Regions from separate parts of the Pseudomonas sp. NPDC007930 genome, predicted to be linked through region 2. Evidence: predicted binding sites of a transcription regulator. Region 2 holds the regulator's gene; the other holds the start of a gene.

Region 1 (9,283 bases), on a different contig from region 2:
GAAACGTCAGGTTGATCCGCCGCGGCCCCAGGCGCGGGTGCTCGCCCGCCTTGAGCGGCATCACCCCATGAAAGCGCAAGCGATCCTCGCCACCCCAGACCACCACATCGCCATGCGCCAGCGGCACTTTTTGCGGGGTGTCGGCGCGGCGCAGGCCGCCCCACTGGAACACCGCCGGCAACCCTAGCGACACCGACACGATCGGCGCGGCCAGATTGTGTTCGTCGCGGTCCTGGTGCAGGCCCATGCGCGCGCCGGGGCGGTAGTGGTTGATCAAACAGGCGTCGGGGGCAAAGCCCTCGAAGCCCGCCTCCCGCGCCGCCGCCACCGCCAGCTCGAGGAACGCCGCCGGCATGGCCGGCCAGGGCTGGCCGGTCTGCGGGTCGAGGCGGGTATAGCGGTAGCCGGCGCTGTCGCTGGTCCAGCCGAGCAGGCCGCAACTGGTGGTGCCCACCGACATCTTGCCGCCCCCGGGCACGCTCAGTTGGCGCAGCGGCGCCAGGGTGCGCAGCCGCAGCAGCTCAGGCAGCAGTTGCTCGACCCAGGGCAAGGCAAAGCCGCCCAGCAGCCAGGCGTGGCTGCCCAGGGCCCTGCGTTCGCCGGCGGCCGGGGTGGCGCCGGCGAACAGGTCGAGGGTGTGCATCGGTCAACTCACTTGCCGGGCACCAGGGTCAGGCGCTGGTTGCCGTAGGCTTTGTCGAGGTTCTGCGATTGCATCGGGAAGGTCACGTAATTGCCCTTCAGCCAGGCGTCGATGCCGTCGGCGTAGTTGGGGCTGGCGGGGTTGCCGGACTGCCCGGTGCTGTTCAGGCCGATCATCGGCTCTGGCTGGCCGAAGTCAACCACGATGCGCATGGCCGGTACCAGCCAGGCGTCGAAGTCGCTGCCGCCCCAGTGGTACGCCGAAGCGTTGAGGGTGTCCTGGTCGCCGCCGGCCGGGTACGGGCCACGGTTGAGGTAGCCGTCCATCGCCGCCAGGCCGGCGCGCTGGCTGGCGTCGAGCCATGGCGCCAGCTTGGTGCTTTCGCTGGTAAAGCGGTAATGGTGCAGGTTGCCCCACTGCCAGGCGCTGTGGTTGCTGCCCAGTTGCGCCTCGCCCGCGCTGATGGCGGCGGCCAGGGTGCGCGCCAGGATGGTGGGTTTGTCTTCTTTTTGCGGGGTGCGCACGTCGTCCCAGAACGGGCTGTCGTCGCGGCCCAGCAGGTGGTCGGCCTGGGCCGAGTAGCTGGCGTCGGCGTTGGCGACGAAGGCTTTCCAGGCGGGGCTGGTGTCTGGGCCGAGTTCGTCGAGGAAGATCTCCCGGGCGCTCTGCTGCAGGAACAACTCGTACAGCGCGGCGTCTGCCGAGGTCGGCGCGAGGCGGCCGTCGAATGCCAGCAAGCGGTCGAGGGCTTCGCGGGCCCGGGCGCGGTCGGCGTCGGGCAGGGCGTCCATGGCTTTTTTCAGCGGCGCGGCCATGCCCGGGGCCTGGAACATGGCCTTTAGCTTGGCGGCGAAGGTGGTGGTCTGGTCGTACTGCATGGCAATCATGCTGCGGCCGTCCTGCTTGCCGTTGGCCGCCAGTTGCGCCAGGCGCTCGTAGCGGCCCGGCGAATACCACGAGCTGGACAACTGCATGCCATAGCCGGGCTGGATCACCCGTTGGTTGGCGGTGCCGAGCCAGCCTTGCGGTGGGTCCTGGTCGTAGGGGTGCAGCATCGCGTCGGCGTAGCCGTCCCAGTCGTACTGGCCGTTCCAGCCCGGCGACGGCACCAGGCCCTTGCCGTCCTTGCGGTTGGGGTAGCGCCCGGTGACCTGCCAGCCGATGTGGTTGGCGTCGGCGAACACCATGTTCAAGGCAATGGCGCGGATCTCGCGGGTGGCGTCGGAGGCTTTTTCGACGGTTTGCGCGCGCGACAGGTCAAAGAACGCGTCGAGGCTCTTGTCGCCCTTGAAGTCGGGCATCTTCAGCGCCAGGCCATAGCCGCTGCTGAACGCCTGCGGCTGCACGGCGAGCTTGCGCTCGCCCAGCGCGGGGTTCAGCAACGGGCCGTGGGCGGTGCTGTAAAGCACCTCGCGCACGGGTTTTTCACCCTTGATGAAGAAGGTTTCGTTGCGCGCGCTGGCGCGCTGCCACTTGCCATTGGCCAGGTAGAGCAGGGCGCCGTTCTCGCGTTTGACCTGCTCCAGGAACAGGTCTTGGTTGTCGCCCATGACCATGGTCATGCCCCAGGCGAGTTGGCCGTTGAAGCCGGCCACCACCGCCGGGATACCCGCCAGCGACACGCCCGCGGCCTGGTATTTCGGGGCGCGGATCTGCACGAAGTTCCACGCCGAGGGGATGCCGATCGGCAGGTGGGTGTCGTTGGCGAACAGGCTTTTGCCGCTGCGGCTGCGCGCCGGGGTGAATGCCCAGTTGTTCGAGGCGGCGAAGCCCTGCTGGCCGAGCGCGGCCAGTTGCTCGCCGACCTGGCTCAAGCCCGCCAACTGGCCGCCGAGGTTCAGGCCCTTGAGCTTGGCGGCTTCGTCGAAGGGCAGGGCTTCGTCGGGGTACACCGGTAGCAGCCAGGCGAGCTTATCGGCGCCGACCTTCTGCGCCAGGATCAGCGAGTTGATTTCTTCCTGCAGGTTGGCCTGCAGGCTGAAATTCATCAGGCAGAAAATCAGCGCGGAATCCTGCGGCTTCCAGTATTCGGGGGTGTAGCCGGCCTGGGCGAGGTCCATCGGCAGTTTGTCGCGGTAGCGGAACAGCCAGGCGTTGACCCCGCGGGCGTACACCTCGAAGAACTGCTTCATGCGTGGCGAAGCCGCCTCGTACAGCTCGTCGGCGCGGCTTTTCAGGTCGACGCTGCGCATGAACCGGTCAACGTCGAGCACCGCCGGGCCGGCCAATTCGGCCAGCCGGCCCTGGGCCAGCAGGCGCATGCCGACCATCTGGCTGATGCGGTCGCTGGCGTGCACGTAGCCCAGGGTGAACAGCGCGTCGTGAAAGTTGCTGCTTTCGATCAACGGCATGCCCAGCGGGTTGCGCCGGATCGACACGTTATTGGCCAGCCCTGTGACCGGCTGCACCCCACGGCTGGGCGGAAGGCTGTCGGCGTAATGGTCGTCGAGCCAGTTCTGGCAACCGGCCAGGCCAAGCAGCCCGGCGGCGGTGGTGGCCATGGCCAGGCGGGAAAAAAGAGGGCGCAAAACGGGCGAAGCCATGGCTACTCCTGCGGGCAGGCAACGGGAAGGCGCTAAGGTAGTGAGGCGCAGGGTTGGGTGCAAGTGGGTAAGAGTCAACTAACAAGCTGCGAGGGCCAGGCGGTGGGCTAGAGTTATTCGGAACATCACCGCTGGGGCCGGGTCAACATCAGTGCGGGGTCGTGCACCCTATTCGTCCATCGTCTTGAGGGAGCTGCCAATGAAAACAGAGTGGGAAGTCACCTTCGTCGATCAGAAAGGCGTACCCACCCGCCTACCGACCCACATCCGCTCGGAAGAACGCCCCAGCGACGAGCAAGTCGCGCGGATGATCCGATCACACCTGTTCCCGGTGATCGACAAGGTCGACCTCAACGACTTCGAGAACCGCTCGCCGTCGCCCACGGCCAAGTGGCTGGAAGAACAAAACGGCGTGCGCATCACCTCCATCACCCAGGTCGCCTAGCCTCTGGTGCGCCACGGGGTTTTCACCTACTCTCTGCTGCAAGGCGTTGCGGTATCCAGGCAACGCCTTGTGGGTCATGCTCCACGTTCAGTCCATGCTCCAAGCGGTGCAATCGCCGCTTCGCCCTAACCTGCAAGGGAGGTCCTGGCAACAACGGAAGGTCTATCCATCGCCAATGAGGAGGACGTTTCATGAGCAATGCCTACCAGGAAGACATCAGCACCGCGGTGCTGCGCCGCATGAAAGAGGGCGGTTTCGACTTCGCCCGCATCCACCCGATCGAGTTCTACGCAGTGTTCCCCGACGAGCGCCGCGCGCGCGCCGCTGCCGGGAAGTTCCGGGGTGAATCACTCAACGCCCAGGTCTGTGAGCGTGACGACGGCGCCTGGCACCTTGAACTGTCCAAACTGATGTACGCCACCCATACCGGTATCGACGAGTTCGAACGGGATTTCGCCTTGCGGGTACGCCCGCTCGATGGTGAATTCGAAGGCTGGGGTGTGAAACAGCGCGTTCGCAAGCTCAACGCGTAGGGCGTGCCCGGTTCAAGGCCAGCTTCGGCTGGCCTTTTTCATTCCCGGCATTCTTCCAGGCTATGTGCTCCTCCCGCGGGCCGTTCGTAGCGGGCGAAGGCCCCCGAGCCCTCAGCAAAAACCTGCCTTTATTCACCCTCATGCTTCCTGCGTGAAATCAACTGTGGCTATGCTGGTCATACCCAGCACCCCGTTGCGTTGCTTCGCAATGAGGCGTGGCTGGCCGCTTTCGCCGTGGTGCGCGCGCCATTGTGGTGCGCGGGCAGCGATCAGGGCATGCAATACACTGTTTTTACGGGGTTTATGCCGATGGCACGGGCCTTGCGACAGGCCTTGTGTCCAGGTGACAAGGAGTGCGGCATGAGCCGAACCTATTTTGATGAAATGTACGACGCCGACGGCAAGGTCCGCCCGCACTACCGCGAATTCGCCCGGTGGCTCGCCGAGACGCCCGAAGAAACCCTGGCGCAGCGCCGCCGTGAAGCCGACCTGCTGTTCCACCGGGCCGGGATCACCTTCACCCTCTACGGCGACGAGCAAGGCACCGAGCGGTTGATCCCGTTCGACACCATTCCGCGCAGCATCCCGGCCAGTGAATGGCGGGTGGTCGAAAAGGGCTGCATCCAGCGGGTCAAGGCGCTGAACCTGTTCCTCGCCGACCTGTACCACGACCAGCGCATCATCAAGGCCGGGGTGATCCCCGCCGACCAGGTACTGGCCAACGAGCAATACCAACTGGCGATGCAGGGCCTGAACCTGCACCGTGGCATCTACTCGCACATTTCCGGGGTGGACCTGGTGCGCGACGGCGACGGCACCTATTACGTGCTCGAAGACAACCTGCGCACCCCCAGCGGCGTGAGCTACATGCTCGAAGACCGCAAGATGATGATGCGGTTGTTCCCCGAGCTGTTTTCGGCCCAGCGCGTGCTGCCGATTGACCACTACCCCAACCTGCTGCTCGACACCCTCAAGAGCGCCAGCCCGCTGGACAACCCCACCGCCGTGGTGATGACCCCGGGCCGCTTCAACAGTGCTTACTTCGAGCACGCGTTCCTGGCCCGCGAAATGGGCGTGGAGCTGGTCGAGGGCGCTGACCTGTTCGTGCGTGACGACAAAGTGTTCATGCGCACCACCGACGGCCCCAAGCAGGTGGATGTGATCTACCGCCGCCTCGACGACGCCTTCCTCGACCCGCTGGCCTTCAACCCCGATTCGATGCTTGGCGTGCCTGGGCTGTTGTCGGCCTACCGCGCCGGCAACGTGGTGCTGGCCAACGCCATCGGCACCGGCGTGGCCGATGACAAATCGGTTTACCCGTTCGTCACCGACATGATCCGCTTCTACCTCGACGAAGAGCCGATCCTGAAGAACGTGCCCACCTGGCAGTGCCGCAAGCCCGAGGAGCTCTCCCACGTGCTGGCCCACCTGCCGGAACTGGTGGTGAAAGAAACCCAAGGCTCTGGCGGCTACGGCATGCTGGTGGGGCCGGCGGCCAGCAAAGAGGAAATCGAGAATTTCCGCGCCCGCCTCAAGGCCAAGCCCCACGCGTACATCGCCCAGCCCACGCTGTCGCTGTCGACCTGCCCGACTTTCGTTGAAAACGGCATCGCGCCGCGGCACATCGACCTGCGCCCGTTCGTGCTGTCGGGCCGGGAAACCCGCGTGGTGCCCGGTGGGCTGACCCGCGTGGCGCTGCGTGAAGGCTCGCTGGTGGTCAACTCCTCCCAGGGCGGTGGTACCAAGGACACTTGGGTTGTCGAAGATTAAAGGTTGCGTGCCCCGGGTGCCGGGGCTGAAGGAAAACGACCCATGCTAAGTAGAACTGCCTCAGATCTTTACTGGATGTCGCGTTACCTGGAACGTGCCGAGAACATGGCGCGGATGCTCGATGTGAGTTACTCGCTGTCGATGATGCCGCAAGACGGCCGTGACGGGCTGGACGAAATCGCCATGCCGCTGCTGATCACCGGCACGCTGGAGGATTACCTGGCCCGCCACGGGCAGATGCACGCCGAGCGGCTGCTGCACTTCTTTGCCCTCGATGCCGACAACCCGGCCAGCATCTACAGCTGCCTGGGCGCGGCGCGCGCCAGCGCCCACGCGGTGCGCGGGCGGATCACCGCCGACATGTGGGAGAACATCAACGCCAGTTGGCTGGAGATTCGCGGCATCGCCGCCCAGGGCCTGAACCGCTACGGCATGAGCCGCTTCTGCGAGTGGCTCAAGGAGCGCTCGCACCTGTTCCGCGGCGCCACCTACGGCACCATCATGCGCAACGATGCGTTTCGCTTCATCCGCCTGGGCACCTTCATCGAGCGCGCCGACAACACCTTGCGCCTGCTCGACGCCCGCTACGAGATGATGAGCATCAAGGCCCTGGCCAGCGTGGCCGATGATTCCGCCTGGAGCTACTACCAGTGGAGCGCCCTGCTGCGCGCGCTGTCCTCATTCGAGGCCTACACTGAAATCTACCGCGACGCGCCTGCCGCCCGGCCGGTGGCCGAGTTGCTGCTGCTGCGCGCCGACGTGCCGCGCTCGTTGCGCGCCTGCACCGAGGAAATCGACCAGATCCTCTCCTCGCTGCCGGGCCTGAACGGCCGCCCGGCACAACGCATGGTCGCGGAAATGGACGCGCGGCTGCGCTACACCGGCATCGACGAAATCCTCGAGGCCGGGCTGCATGAATGGCTCAATGACTTCATCGCCGCGATCCGCGACCTCGGTGACGCGGTTCACTCTTCCTACCTGGAGGTCGTATGAGACTCTCGATCAGCCACGAAACCGCCTACCACTATGACGATGAAGTGCGCGCGAGCATCCAGTACCTGCGCCTCACCCCCCACGACAGCGAGCGCCAGCACGTGGTCAGTTGGCAGCTCGACCTGCCCAAACCGGTGCGCGCGCAGATCGACCCGTTTGGCAACATCCTCCACGTGCTCACCCTCGAAGGCCCGCACGACCACATCGTGATCAGCGCCCGCGGCCTGGTCGACATCGACGAGCAACGCGAGGCCGAGCATGAAGACGGCTCGCCGCTGCCCTACCGCCGCTTTACCCGCCTGACCGAGGCTGACGACGCCCTGCGCGCGTTCGCCCGCCAGCACGCCGGCGCGGCCGACCGCGAGGGCCTGATCGGCCTGATGGCGGCCTTGGGTGAGCACCTGGTGTACACCCCGGGCGTGACCGAGCTCGACACCACCGCCGCCCAGGCCTTCAGCCTTGGCCAAGGCGTATGCCAGGACCACGCCCACGCCTTCGTCGCCTGCGCGCGCAGCCTGGAGGTGCCGGCGCGTTACGTGGCCGGGTATCTGTTCACCGAGGGCAGTGAGCAGCTTGAAAGCCACGCCTGGGCCGAAGCCTGGATCGACGGCGCCTGGTACAGCTTCGACGTGACCCACCAGTTGGCGCGCCCGGAGCGGCACCTGAAGGTTGCCGTGGGCCTGGATTACCTCGACGCCTGCCCCGTGCGCGGGGTGCGCCGTGGCGGCGGTTTTGCGCAGATGCATGCGAAGGTGGTGGTGTCGCCGACGGTGTTGGATCAGTAACGAGTAGGGTTGCTAGGCTGCGTTCGAAATTGATTGAAACGCAGGTTAGGCAAGGCGAAAACCGGCGAGGAAGCGGAGTTGACGGGTTGTCAATGAGCATTCCGAGCTGGTTTTCAACGCAGCATAAACAAGTTTCAAGCGATTTCGTACACAGCCTAACCCAGCCAGCGCCCCAGATTGGGCAATATCAGCAACAGGGTAGTGGCGACCACGATCAGGCCCGCCTGGCGAAATTTGGGGTGCTTGAACATAAATGCTGGCCTTTGTTGTTTTTATTGCCTGCACGGCCGGGGCCGTAGCGGCGCAATTCGGTAAGGGCATTGGGCCGCAGTGCGCGCGGCCTCCATGGCTTCAGAGTAGCCGCTTTGCCTGTTTGCTCAGCCCGGTTTGTCGGCGATGGGCAGGTTTTCTTGCCGTGGCCGGCACATCCTCCCGGCCTTATCGTTTCAGTCCACCGCCCTAGACTGCCCGCAGCGGCCCCGGCCGACCATTGACCGTTCGTCAGGGCTTGCCAGGCTGGTCGGTTTCGATGCAGGCTTGCGCGCTCACCCACCCTGCCGAGAAGCGAGAGCCCGCCCCATGTCGTTGCGCATTTGCATCCTGGAAACCGATCACATCCGCCCGGAACTGGTCGAGCGCTACCAGGGCTATGGGCGGATGTTCGAGCAGTTGTTCGAACGCCAGCCCGTGCCAGCAAGCTTCGAGATCTTCAACGTGGTCGAGGGCCATTACCCGCCGGCCGGCGAGCGCTACGACGCCTACCTGGTCACCGGCAGCAAGGCTGACTCCTTCGGCAGCGACCCGTGGATCGCCCCGCTCAAGGCCTTCCTGCTGGCCCGCTACAACGAAGGCGCCAAGCTGCTGGGCGTGTGCTTTGGCCACCAGTTGCTGGCGCTGCTGCTCGGTGGCAAGGCCGAGCGCGCGCACCAGGGCTGGGGCGTGGGCACTCACCAGTACAGCGTGGGCGCCAAGGCCAGCTGGATGGCCCCGGCGGCCGATGGGCTGACGCTGCTGATCAGCCACCAGGACCAGGTCACCGCGCTGCCCGAGGGCGCCACCGTGGTCGCCTCCAGCGCGTTTTGCCCGTTCGCCGCGTTCCAGCTCAACGACCAGGTGCTGTGCTTCCAGGGCCACCCTGAGTTCGTTCACGACTACTCCCGCGCACTGCTCGAACTGCGCCAGATGAACCTCGGCGAGCAGGTGTACAAGGCCGCGGTCGACAGCCTGGTGCACGACCACGACGGCGCGACCGTGGCGGAGTGGATGATGCGCTTCGTCGCGCAGGGCAAGTAACGGTTCGGCGGCCCGCCGCTACAACCACCCCGAGCGCTTGAACACCGCGAACAAACTGCTGCAGCCCACCGCGATCGTCCCCAGCACGGCAAAGTAGCCGTAATGCCAGTTCAGCTCTGGCATGTACTGGAAGTTCATCCCATAGATGCCCGCGATCGCCGTGGGCAGCGCCAGGATCGCCGCCCAGGCGGCGAACTTGCGCTGGGTCACGCTTTGCCGCGCCGACTCCAGCAACATGCCGATCTCGATGGTCTGGCTGGCGATGTCGCGGGCGCCGG
Region 2 (9,283 bases):
CGGCCTGAACATGGTCACCGGGGATTACTCCCGCGGCGCAGCGGGCTTTTGGGTGGAGCACGGGGAGATCCAGTTCCCGGTTCAGGAAGTGACGATCGCCGGCAATATGAAAGACATCCTCGGCAATATCGTCGATGTAGGCGCTGACGTCGAAACCCGCAGCCACATTCGCAGTGGCTCGGTGTTGATCGAGCGGATGACCGTGGCAGGGAGCTGAACCCCGGCTGCGCCTTTGCCCGGCTGTGCCGTAATGCTGTTCACTTAAGCAATTTCACGGCTTTAAGAAAGGGATCGATCTGTGAGCTCTGCTGATTTTGTGCATGAGCTTCAGGGCCTATCGCCCGGCACAGCCGGAGTGCCGGACCACGGCCTCCCACCAGATTTGTGTAAGTACTTGATTTACGGGACAACACAGAACTGGTGGGAGGCCGGCTATGCCGGGCGAAGGGCCAGTCCGGTCATGCGCTCAGTAAAACCATTTGAAGAAATCAGGGCTTTTTAACCCCGATTTAGCGCTCTGATTCCTTAAGTGAACAGCATTACGGCCGTGCCGGGCGAAGGCCGCCGAAGCCACGCCCATTCACACTTCCCCACTTGCAGTGATTCTCCTTATCAAATAATAATAAAACGCATTACCGGAGCGATACGGTTTATGCGATGACGTCTGCTGTCCGTGAACTGCCCTACCTCCACCACTGGCACTGGTTGGGCACGCAAATCCGCTGTGCGTTGCAGCCCGACGAACCGCGGCTGATCGACCACTATTTCGCCGCCGGGCGCTGCCTGGCGCGCTTCACGCCCATGGGCCCCGCGGCCGTGGCGCGCAGCAGCTTCCGCCTGCTGCTAGACACCGCTATCGACATCGCGCTGCCCTGGCACTGGCGCAACCAGTGCCTGGACCAAGCTTGGCGCCCCCTGCGTGACCTCCACGGGCTGGCCGACAGCTGCGCCGCCCTGCGGCAATGGCAGTTGTATGCCCAGGCCCTGGCGCAGTGCGAGCTGCAGCCGTCGCTTTCCTACCAAGCCCCCCAACAAGGACACTTCTGATGAGCACTACCCGTATCGAGCGTGACAGCATGGGTGAGCTGCAGGTGCCGGCCGAGGCCCTGTACGGCGCCCAGACTCAGCGCGCGGTCAACAACTTCCCGGTCAGTGGCCAGCGCATGCCCGCGCAGTTCGTGCGCGCGCTGATCCTCGCCAAGGCCGCCGCCGCCCGCGCCAACGTGGCGTTGGAACAGATCACCCCGGCCCAAGGCCAAGCCATTGGCCAGGCATGCGAGCAGTTGCTGGCGGGGGATTTCATGCAGCACTTCCCGGTCGACATCTTCCAGACCGGCTCGGGCACCAGCTCGAACATGAACGCCAACGAGGTGATCGCCACCCTCGCCAGCCGCGCACTCGGCGAAGCGGTCAACCCCAACGACCACGTCAACTGCGGCCAGAGCAGCAACGACATCATCCCCAGCACCATCCACATCAGCGCCGCGCTGGCCTTGCACGAGCACTTGCTGCCGGCACTGGAGCACCTGGTCGGCACCATCGAGGCCAAGGCCGAGCAAGTGCACGCCTACGTGAAAACCGGCCGCACCCACCTGATGGACGCCATGCCGGTGCGCATGAGCCAGGTGCTGCTGGGCTGGGCCGCGCAACTGCGCGCCGGCATCGGCCACCTGCGTGGCGTGCAGCCGGCGCTGCAGGCACTGGCCCAGGGCGGCAATGCGGTGGGCACCGGGATCAACGCCCACCCGGACTTCTCGCGGCTGTTCAGTGAGCAACTGCACAGCGCCACCGGCGTGCCGTTCACCCCGGGCGCCAACCTGTTCGCCCTGATCGGCTCGCAAGACACCGCCGTTGCCGTGTCTGGCCAGTTGAAAACGCTCGCCGTGAGCCTGATGAAAATCGCCAACGACCTGCGCTGGATGAACTCAGGGCCGCTGGCCGGCCTTGGCGAGATCGAGCTGGAGGGCTTGCAGCCGGGCTCTTCGATCATGCCGGGCAAGGTCAACCCGGTGATCCCGGAAGCCACCGCCATGGTGGCCGCGCAGGTGATTGGCAACGACGCCACCATCGCCGTGGCCGGCCAGTCGGGCAACTTCGAATTGAACGTGATGCTGCCGGTGATCGCCTCGAACCTGCTCGAAAGCATTGAACTTCTGGCCAATGCCAGCCGCCTATTGGCAGACAAGGCGATCGCCAGCTTCCGTGTCAACGAGGCCAAGATCAAGGAAGCGCTGGGGCGCAATCCGATCCTGGTCACGGCACTGAACCCGATCATCGGTTACCAGAAGGCCGCCGAGATCGCGAAGCAGGCCTACCGAGAAGGGCGGCCGGTGATCGACGTGGCACTGGAGAACACCGACTTGCCCCGCGACCGCCTTGAGGCCCTGCTGGACCCGGTCAAACTCACCGCCGGCGGTCTTTGACCGCCCTGGAGATCGCCATGCAGCACTGGAAACACCTCATCGGGCGGGCCAACGGCCATTTCGAACGCGGTGAACTGGCCGAGGCGCGCGAGCAATACCTGCAAGCACTGGCCTGGGCCCAGACCCTGTTCGAACGCTGGCCCGAGCCGGACGAGGCGGTGGCTGCTTGTGTGATCTCCCACTTGAATCTGGCCGACCTGCACATCCGGCTGGGCCAGCCGGAGGAGAGCGCCGAGTACCTTTGCGCGATCCACCAGCGCTTGCTGCTGGCCGTACACGACCTGCGCCTGGCCCCAGCCTTGCGCCAGGCCGCGTTGCGGCACGGCAGCCATACCCGCACCGAATTGCTCGGGTTCATCCGCGAGCAGGGCGAGTTTCCCCGTATTACCCGGCTGCTCGCCGGCCACCTGGAAGCCCCAGGTTACCCGCCGGCACTGGAGCAGCCACCCACCCACCGTTACGGAGTTCACTGACATGGCTTTCACTTTGCCCAAGCTGCCCTACGCCTATGACGCGCTGGAGCCGAACGTCGATAAAGAGACGATGGAGATTCACTACACCAAGCACCACCAGACCTACGTCAACGGCCTGAACGCCGCGGTGGAAAACACCGAGTACGCGCAATGGCCGCTGGAAAAACTGCTGCGCGAGCTGAAAAGCCTGCCTGCGGACAAACAAGGCGCGATCACCAACCACGGCGGCGGCCACGCCAACCACTCGCTGTTCTGGGAAGTGATGAGCCCGAGCGGTGGTGGCCAGCCCAGCGGTTCGGTGGCCCAGGCCATCGACGCTGAGCTGGGCGGCTTCGACGCCTTCAAGGAAGCCTTCACCAAGGCCGCGGTCAGCCGCTTCGGCAGTGGCTGGGCGTGGCTGAGCGTAACCCCGGCGAAAAAACTCGTGGTTGAGAGCAGCGCCAACCAGGACAGCCCGCTGATGAACGGCAACACCCCGATCCTGGGCCTGGACGTCTGGGAACACGCCTACTACCTCAAATACCAGAACCGCCGCCCGGAATACATCAATGCCTTCTATAACGTCATCAACTGGCCAGAAGTCGAGAAACGCTACCAGGCCGCCATTGCCTGACGCTCAGGCTGTGGGCAAGCGAACCGACAATCTGTCGGTCAGCAGTGTTCGCCTGTTCCGCCTGGCGTTAGGTACCTTGCTGCTGCTGGCGGGGTTTTCCCTGCTGGCAGCGCGGGCGCTGGACTGGCTACAACTGGACAGCGGCATGCTCCGCGCGCTGCAAGGCGGCGCATTGTGCGCCCTGGGTACTGCCCTGGGCGCCGTGCCGGTGCTGGTGATCCGCAATATGCCGGTGGCCGCCGCCGACACCCTGCTGGGCTTCGGTGCCGGGGTGATGCTCGCGGCCACTGCCTTTTCGTTGATACTGCCGGGCCTCGATGCTGCGGCGGTGTTGGGCTTTTCCGCCTGGGGCGCCGGTTTACTGGTGAGTTTCGGCATCATGCTCGGCGCCATGGCGCTGTACCTGCTCGACCGGCAGGTGCCAGTGGCCAGCCCCGAGGCCCTGGTGTCGGCCCCTGACCGGCCGGTGGTACCGGCACGCATCTGGGTGTTCGTCATCGCGATCATCGTGCATAACATCCCTGAAGGGATGGCCGTCGGCGTATCGGCGGGTGGCCATATGGAAGGCGCTAATAGCCTGGCCATCGGCATTGCCCTGCAAGACGTGCCCGAGGGCCTGGTGATCGCCTTGGTGTTGGCCGGGGCGGGGATGTCTCGCGTGCGGGCGTTCCTGATTGGTGCCGCCTCAGGGCTGGTCGAGCCGGTGTTCGCGGTGTTGTGTGGCTGGCTGGTGACCCTGGCGCAGATGCTACTGCCGTTGGGCCTGGCGTTCGCCGGCGGCGCCATGCTGCTGGTGGTCACCCACGAGATCATTCCCGAGTCGCGCAGCAACGGCCATCACAAGCTGGCCAGCCTGGGGCTGTGCGTGGGCTTCTGCCTGATGATGGTGATGGATACCGCGCTGGGTTGAAGGCGTTATTCGCCTTCGTCGAACTTGTCGTTGATCAACTGGGCCAGGGCGTCGAGCGCGTCCTGGGCCTGTTCGCCCTCGGTGCTCAGGTGGATGTCCGTGCCTTTGCCCGCCGCCAGCATCATCACCGCCATGATGCTCTTGCCGTCGACCAGTGAACTGGCCGTGCGCCCGACCCGCACCTGGCACGGGTAGCGCCCGGCCACGCCGACGAACTTCGCCGCGGCCCGTGCATGCAGGCCCAGTTTATTGATGATGGTGATGTCGAGTGCGGGCATTGCGGGGCAGTTCCTATCAGGTCAGGTCGCGATGGCGAACCTGCACGTTTTTCAGGGTGTGTTGCAGTTCAGCGCCCAGGCGCTCGGTGAGGTAAACCGAGCGGTGGTGCCCACCCGTGCAGCCGATGGCTATTGTGACATAGGCACGGTTGCTGGCGGCGAAGCGCGGCAACCATTTGAACAGGTAGGTGTGAATATCCTGGTACATCTCCTGAACGTCCGGGGAGGCCGCCAGGTAGTCGATCACCGGCTGGTCAAGGCCGGAATGCTCGCGCAGTTCGGGCTTCCAGTAGGGGTTGGGCAGGCAGCGCACATCGAACACCACGTCGGCGTCGACCGGTACCCCACGCTTGAAGCCAAACGATTCGATCAGGAAGGCCGTGCCGGCATCGGGTTTGTTCAGCAGGCGCAGCTTGATCGCGTCGCGCAGCTGGTACAGGTTCAGGTGGGTGGTGTTGATCTTCAGGTCGGCGAGGTCGGCAATCGGGCCGAGCAGGTCGCGCTCCACGCGGATCGCCTCGGCCAGCGAACGCTCGGCGTTGCTCAGCGGGTGGCGCCGGCGGGTTTCGGAAAAGCGCTTGAGCAGGGTGTCTTCGTCAGCGTCGAGGTACAGCACGTCGCAAACGATGTGCCGGCCGCGGACTTCGTCGAGCAGCTCGGGGAAGCGGCTCAGGTGGCTGGGCAGGTTACGGGCATCGATAGACACCGCCACCAGCGGCTGCGCCAGCTCGGTGTGGATCAGCGCGCGCTCCGCCAGTTGCGGCAGCAGGCCGGCCGGCAGGTTGTCGATGCAGTAGAAACCGTTGTCTTCCAGCACGTCCAGCGCGGTGCTCTTGCCGGAGCCGGAGCGGCCGCTGACGATGATCAGGCGCATGCTTAGTGACCCTTCTGGGCGTCCAGTACCACCTTGTACAGGGCTTCGCTGTCTCCGGCCGAGCGCAGGTGCTCGCGGATGTCCTTGCGGTCGAGCATGCTGGCGATCTGGCGCAGCAGTTCGAGGTGTTCGTCCGTGGCCGCCTGCGGCACCAGCAGCACGAACAGCAGGTCGACCGGGGCGCCGTCGATGGCGTCGAAGTCTACCGGGTGGTCGAGTTGCAGCAGCGCGCTGATCGGCGCTTGGCAGCCGGCCAGCCGGCAGTGCGGAATGGCGATACCGTTGCCGAAGCCGGTCGAGCCCAGGCGTTCGCGGGCTACCAGCGCTTCGAGGATGTCCTGGCTGTCGAGGCCGGGCAGCTCGCGAGCTACCAGGTTGGCGATCGTTTCCAGTACGCGTTTCTTGCTGCCGCCCGGCACGTTCACCAGGGAACGGCCGGGGGTCAGGATCTGTTCGAGTCGGATCATGGGGGGGAGATCAGCGAGCGGCCGCACCTTGGAAGTGGCTCTGCTGTTTTTCCTTATGCTTGAGCAGTTGCCTGTCGAGTTTGTCGGTGAGCAGGTCGATGGCCGCGTACATGTCGTCATGTTCGGCGTTGGCCACCACTTCCGCACCCGGTACCCGCAGGGTGGCTTCGATTTTCTGTTTGAGCTTTTCGACCTCCATGATCACCTGCACGTTGGTGATCTTGTCGAAATGCCGCTCGAGCTTGGAAAGCTTCTCGCCAATGTAGCTACGCATGGCGTCGGTCACATCCAGTTGATGCCCACTGATGTTGACTTGCATACCGCTTCTCCTTATTGCCAGTGCATAAAGAGGCTGGAAATACCGGCCCCCTGAACACGAGGGCCCTGGCCGCGGCCTTGCCGCCAGGGCCGGCACCTGGTGCGCTACATCAACCGCTTGCGTTCGCTGGACGGCGCGATCCCGAGGGATTCACGGTACTTGGCGACAGTGCGGCGAGCCACCTGGATGCCCTGTGCCTCCAGTAAACCAGCGATCTTACTGTCGCTCAATGGCTTTTTCTGATTTTCCGCGGCGACCAGTTTCTTGATGATCGCGCGGATCGCCGTAGACGAGCATTCACCGCCTTCGGAGGTGCTGACGTGGCTGGAGAAAAAGTATTTCAATTCGAAAATGCCACGGGGGGTGTGCATGTACTTCTGCGTGGTCACCCGGGAAATCGTCGACTCGTGCATGCCCACCGCCTCGGCGATGTCGTGCAGTACCAACGGCTTCATGGCCTCGTCGCCGTAGTCGAGGAAGCCGCGCTGGTGCTCGACGATCTGCGTGGCCACCTTCATCAGGGTTTCGTTGCGGCTTTGCAGGCTCTTGATGAACCAGCGCGCCTCCTGCAACTGGTTGCGCATGAAGGTGTTGTCGGCGCTGGTGTCGGCGCGGCGCACGAAGCCGGCGTATTGCGGGTTGACCCGCAGCCGTGGCACCGCCTCCTGGTTGAGCTCGACCAGCCAGCGTTCGCTGTCCTTGCGCACGATGACGTCTGGGACCACGTATTCGGGCTCGCTCGACTCGATCTGCGAGCCGGGGCGGGGGTTCAGGCTTTGTACCAGCTCGATGATCTGGCGCAGCTCGTCTTCCTTGACCTTCATGCGCCGCATCAGTTGGCTGTAGTCACGGCTGCCGAGCAGGTCGATGTAGTCGCCGACCAGGCGCTGGGCTTCAGCCAGCCAAGGGGTTTTCGCCGGTAGCTGGCGCAGTTGCAGGGCCAGGCATTCGCTCAGGCTGCGCGCGGCGATGCCGGCGGGCTCGAACTGCTGGATGCGGTGCAGCACGGCTTCGACTTCATCGAGCTCGATGTCGAGCTCGGGGTCGAACGCCTCGCAAATCTCCTCGAGGGTCGCCTCGAGGTAGCCCTGGCCGTTGATGCTGTCGATCAGGGTCACGGCGATCAGCCGGTCGTTGTCGGACATCGGCGCCAGGTTGAGCTGCCACAACAGGTGGCTTTGAAGGCTTTCACCGGCCGAGGTGCGGGTGGTGAAGTCCCACTCGTCGTCATCGCTGGCCGGCAGGCTGCTGGCGCTGGTCTGGTAAACGTCTTCCCAGGCGGTGTCTACGGGCAGCTCGTTGGGGATACGGTCGCCCCAGTCGCCTTCCTCGCCACCTTCGCGCTCGGCCACCGGGGCGCTGTCCTGGTAGCTGCTTTCCTGGTAGGCGGCTTCCTGGGCTTCACCATTGGCCTTCATTTCGGCATGGTCGGCCATCGGGTCGCTGGTGTCGAAGTCTTCGCCGTCTTCCTGGCGTTCGAGCATGGGATTGGAGTCCAGCGCCTCCTGGATTTCCTGTTGGAGATCCAGCGTGGAGAGCTGAAGAAGGCGGATGGCCTGTTGCAACTGCGGTGTCATCGTCAGTTGCTGGCCCATTTTTAGGACAAGCGTTGGTTTCATGGCGGAAGCTAGACACCTTGTTCTGCCGGCGCGGGGCGCCATCCACTACACACTGCCCGCCCTGTGAAAGGGGTCGCAGCCTTAAGCAAATTATATGCCTGAAACCTGGGGGTTTGCCTAGTGTTCTCTATCAGAACCTGGCACAAGAATGGCCCGGGCCCAGGGGGCACGGGCCCTTGCTCAAAGGCGGAACTCGTGGCCCAGGTACACTTCCTTGACCAACTGGTTGGCCAGGATGGTTTCGGCGCTGCCTTCGGCGATCAATTGGCCGTCATTGACGATATAAGCGATTTCGCAGATGTCCAGGGTTTCGCGAACGTTGTGGTCGGTGATCAGCACACCGATGCCCTTGTTCTTGAGGTGGTGGATGATCTGCTTGATGTCGCCGACCGAGATCGGGTCGACGCCAGCGAAAGGCTCGTCGAGCAGGATGAACTTGGGCGAGGTCGCCAGGGCGCGGGCGATCTCCACCCGGCGCCGCTCACCGCCGGACAAGCTCATGCCGAGGTTGTCGCGGATGTGGGTGATGTGGAACTCCTGCAGCAGGCTTTCGAGCTCCTGGCGGCGGCCCGCGGCGTCGAGGTCTTTGCGGGTTTCGAGGATGGCCATGATGTTCTTGGCCACCGACAGCTTGCGAAAGATCGAGGCTTCCTGCGGCAGGTAGCCGATCCCGGAGCGCGCGCGGCCGTGCATGGGCTGGTGGCTGACGTCGAGGTCGTCGATCAGCACGCGGCCCTGGTCGGCCTGCACCAGGCCGACGATCATGTAGAAGCAGGTGGTCTTGCCGGCGCCGTTCGGGCCAAGCAGGCCGACGATCTGGCCGCTGTCGATCGACAGGCTGACGTCACGGACCACCTGGCGGCCTTTGTAGCTTTTGGCCAGGTGCTGGGCCTTCAGAGTTGCCATTACTGCGCCTTCTCTGGTTGGTCGGTTTTCTTCTTCGGCTGGATCACCATGTCGATCCGCGGCTGCGGCGCGGTGATCTTCGAACCGGTGGCGCGGCCAGCGTTGGCGACCTGCTTGACGGTGTCGTAGACGATTTTCTCGCCGGTCGACACGTTGCCGTCGTTGAGCACCTTGGCGCGGTCGGTGAGGATGATCCGGTCCTGGTTGGCCAGGTAGTCGATGGTGATCGCCCACGCCTGCACGATGGGTTTGTTCACCGCCGGCTTCTGCTCGTAATAAGCCAGGTTGCCCACGGAGGTGAAGGTCTTCACGTCGCCGTTGGAGTCGCGGGTGACGGTCACCTTGTTGCCGGTGATCTTCATGGTGCCCTGGGTGATGATCACATCGCCCGTGTACACCGC

The links. The regulator sigma-54, encoded in region 2, starts transcription at its own class of promoters, with help from an activator protein. The targets are predictions, from matches to a motif close to ANTGGCATNNANNTTGCTNT.
Region 1: the regulator sigma-54 is predicted to act here: its motif matches at 4,473-4,492, upstream of ACFZCE_RS19490 (circularly permuted type 2 ATP-grasp protein).

The regions. Positions count from the first base shown of each region.
Region 1 is NZ_JBIBKC010000010.1:70,960-80,242, forward strand. It holds gene alkB (DNA oxidative demethylase AlkB) at 1-643, opposite strand, end outside; gene ACFZCE_RS19475 (penicillin acylase family protein) at 652-3,186, opposite strand; gene ACFZCE_RS19480 (hypothetical protein) at 3,386-3,631, shown strand; gene ACFZCE_RS19485 (ribonuclease E inhibitor RraB) at 3,823-4,164, shown strand; gene ACFZCE_RS19490 (circularly permuted type 2 ATP-grasp protein) at 4,525-5,934, shown strand; gene ACFZCE_RS19495 (alpha-E domain-containing protein) at 5,977-6,927, shown strand; gene ACFZCE_RS19500 (transglutaminase N-terminal domain-containing protein) at 6,924-7,712, shown strand; gene ACFZCE_RS19505 (amidotransferase) at 8,292-9,005, shown strand; gene ACFZCE_RS19510 (CorA family divalent cation transporter) at 9,024-9,283, opposite strand, start outside.
Region 2 is NZ_JBIBKC010000002.1:463,114-472,396, reverse strand. It holds gene pmbA (metalloprotease PmbA) at 1-217, shown strand, start outside; gene ACFZCE_RS06685 (FagA protein) at 658-1,047, shown strand; gene fumC (class II fumarate hydratase FumC) at 1,047-2,423, shown strand; gene ACFZCE_RS06675 (tol-pal system YbgF family protein) at 2,441-2,896, shown strand; gene ACFZCE_RS06670 (Fe-Mn family superoxide dismutase) at 2,898-3,509, shown strand; gene ACFZCE_RS06665 (ZIP family metal transporter) at 3,520-4,419, shown strand; gene ACFZCE_RS06660 (HPr family phosphocarrier protein) at 4,425-4,697, opposite strand; gene rapZ (RNase adapter RapZ) at 4,714-5,571, opposite strand; gene ptsN (PTS IIA-like nitrogen regulatory protein PtsN) at 5,574-6,038, opposite strand; gene hpf (ribosome hibernation-promoting factor, HPF/YfiA family) at 6,049-6,357, opposite strand; gene ACFZCE_RS06640 (RNA polymerase factor sigma-54) at 6,462-7,976, opposite strand; gene lptB (LPS export ABC transporter ATP-binding protein) at 8,157-8,882, opposite strand; gene lptA (lipopolysaccharide transport periplasmic protein LptA) at 8,882-9,283, opposite strand, start outside.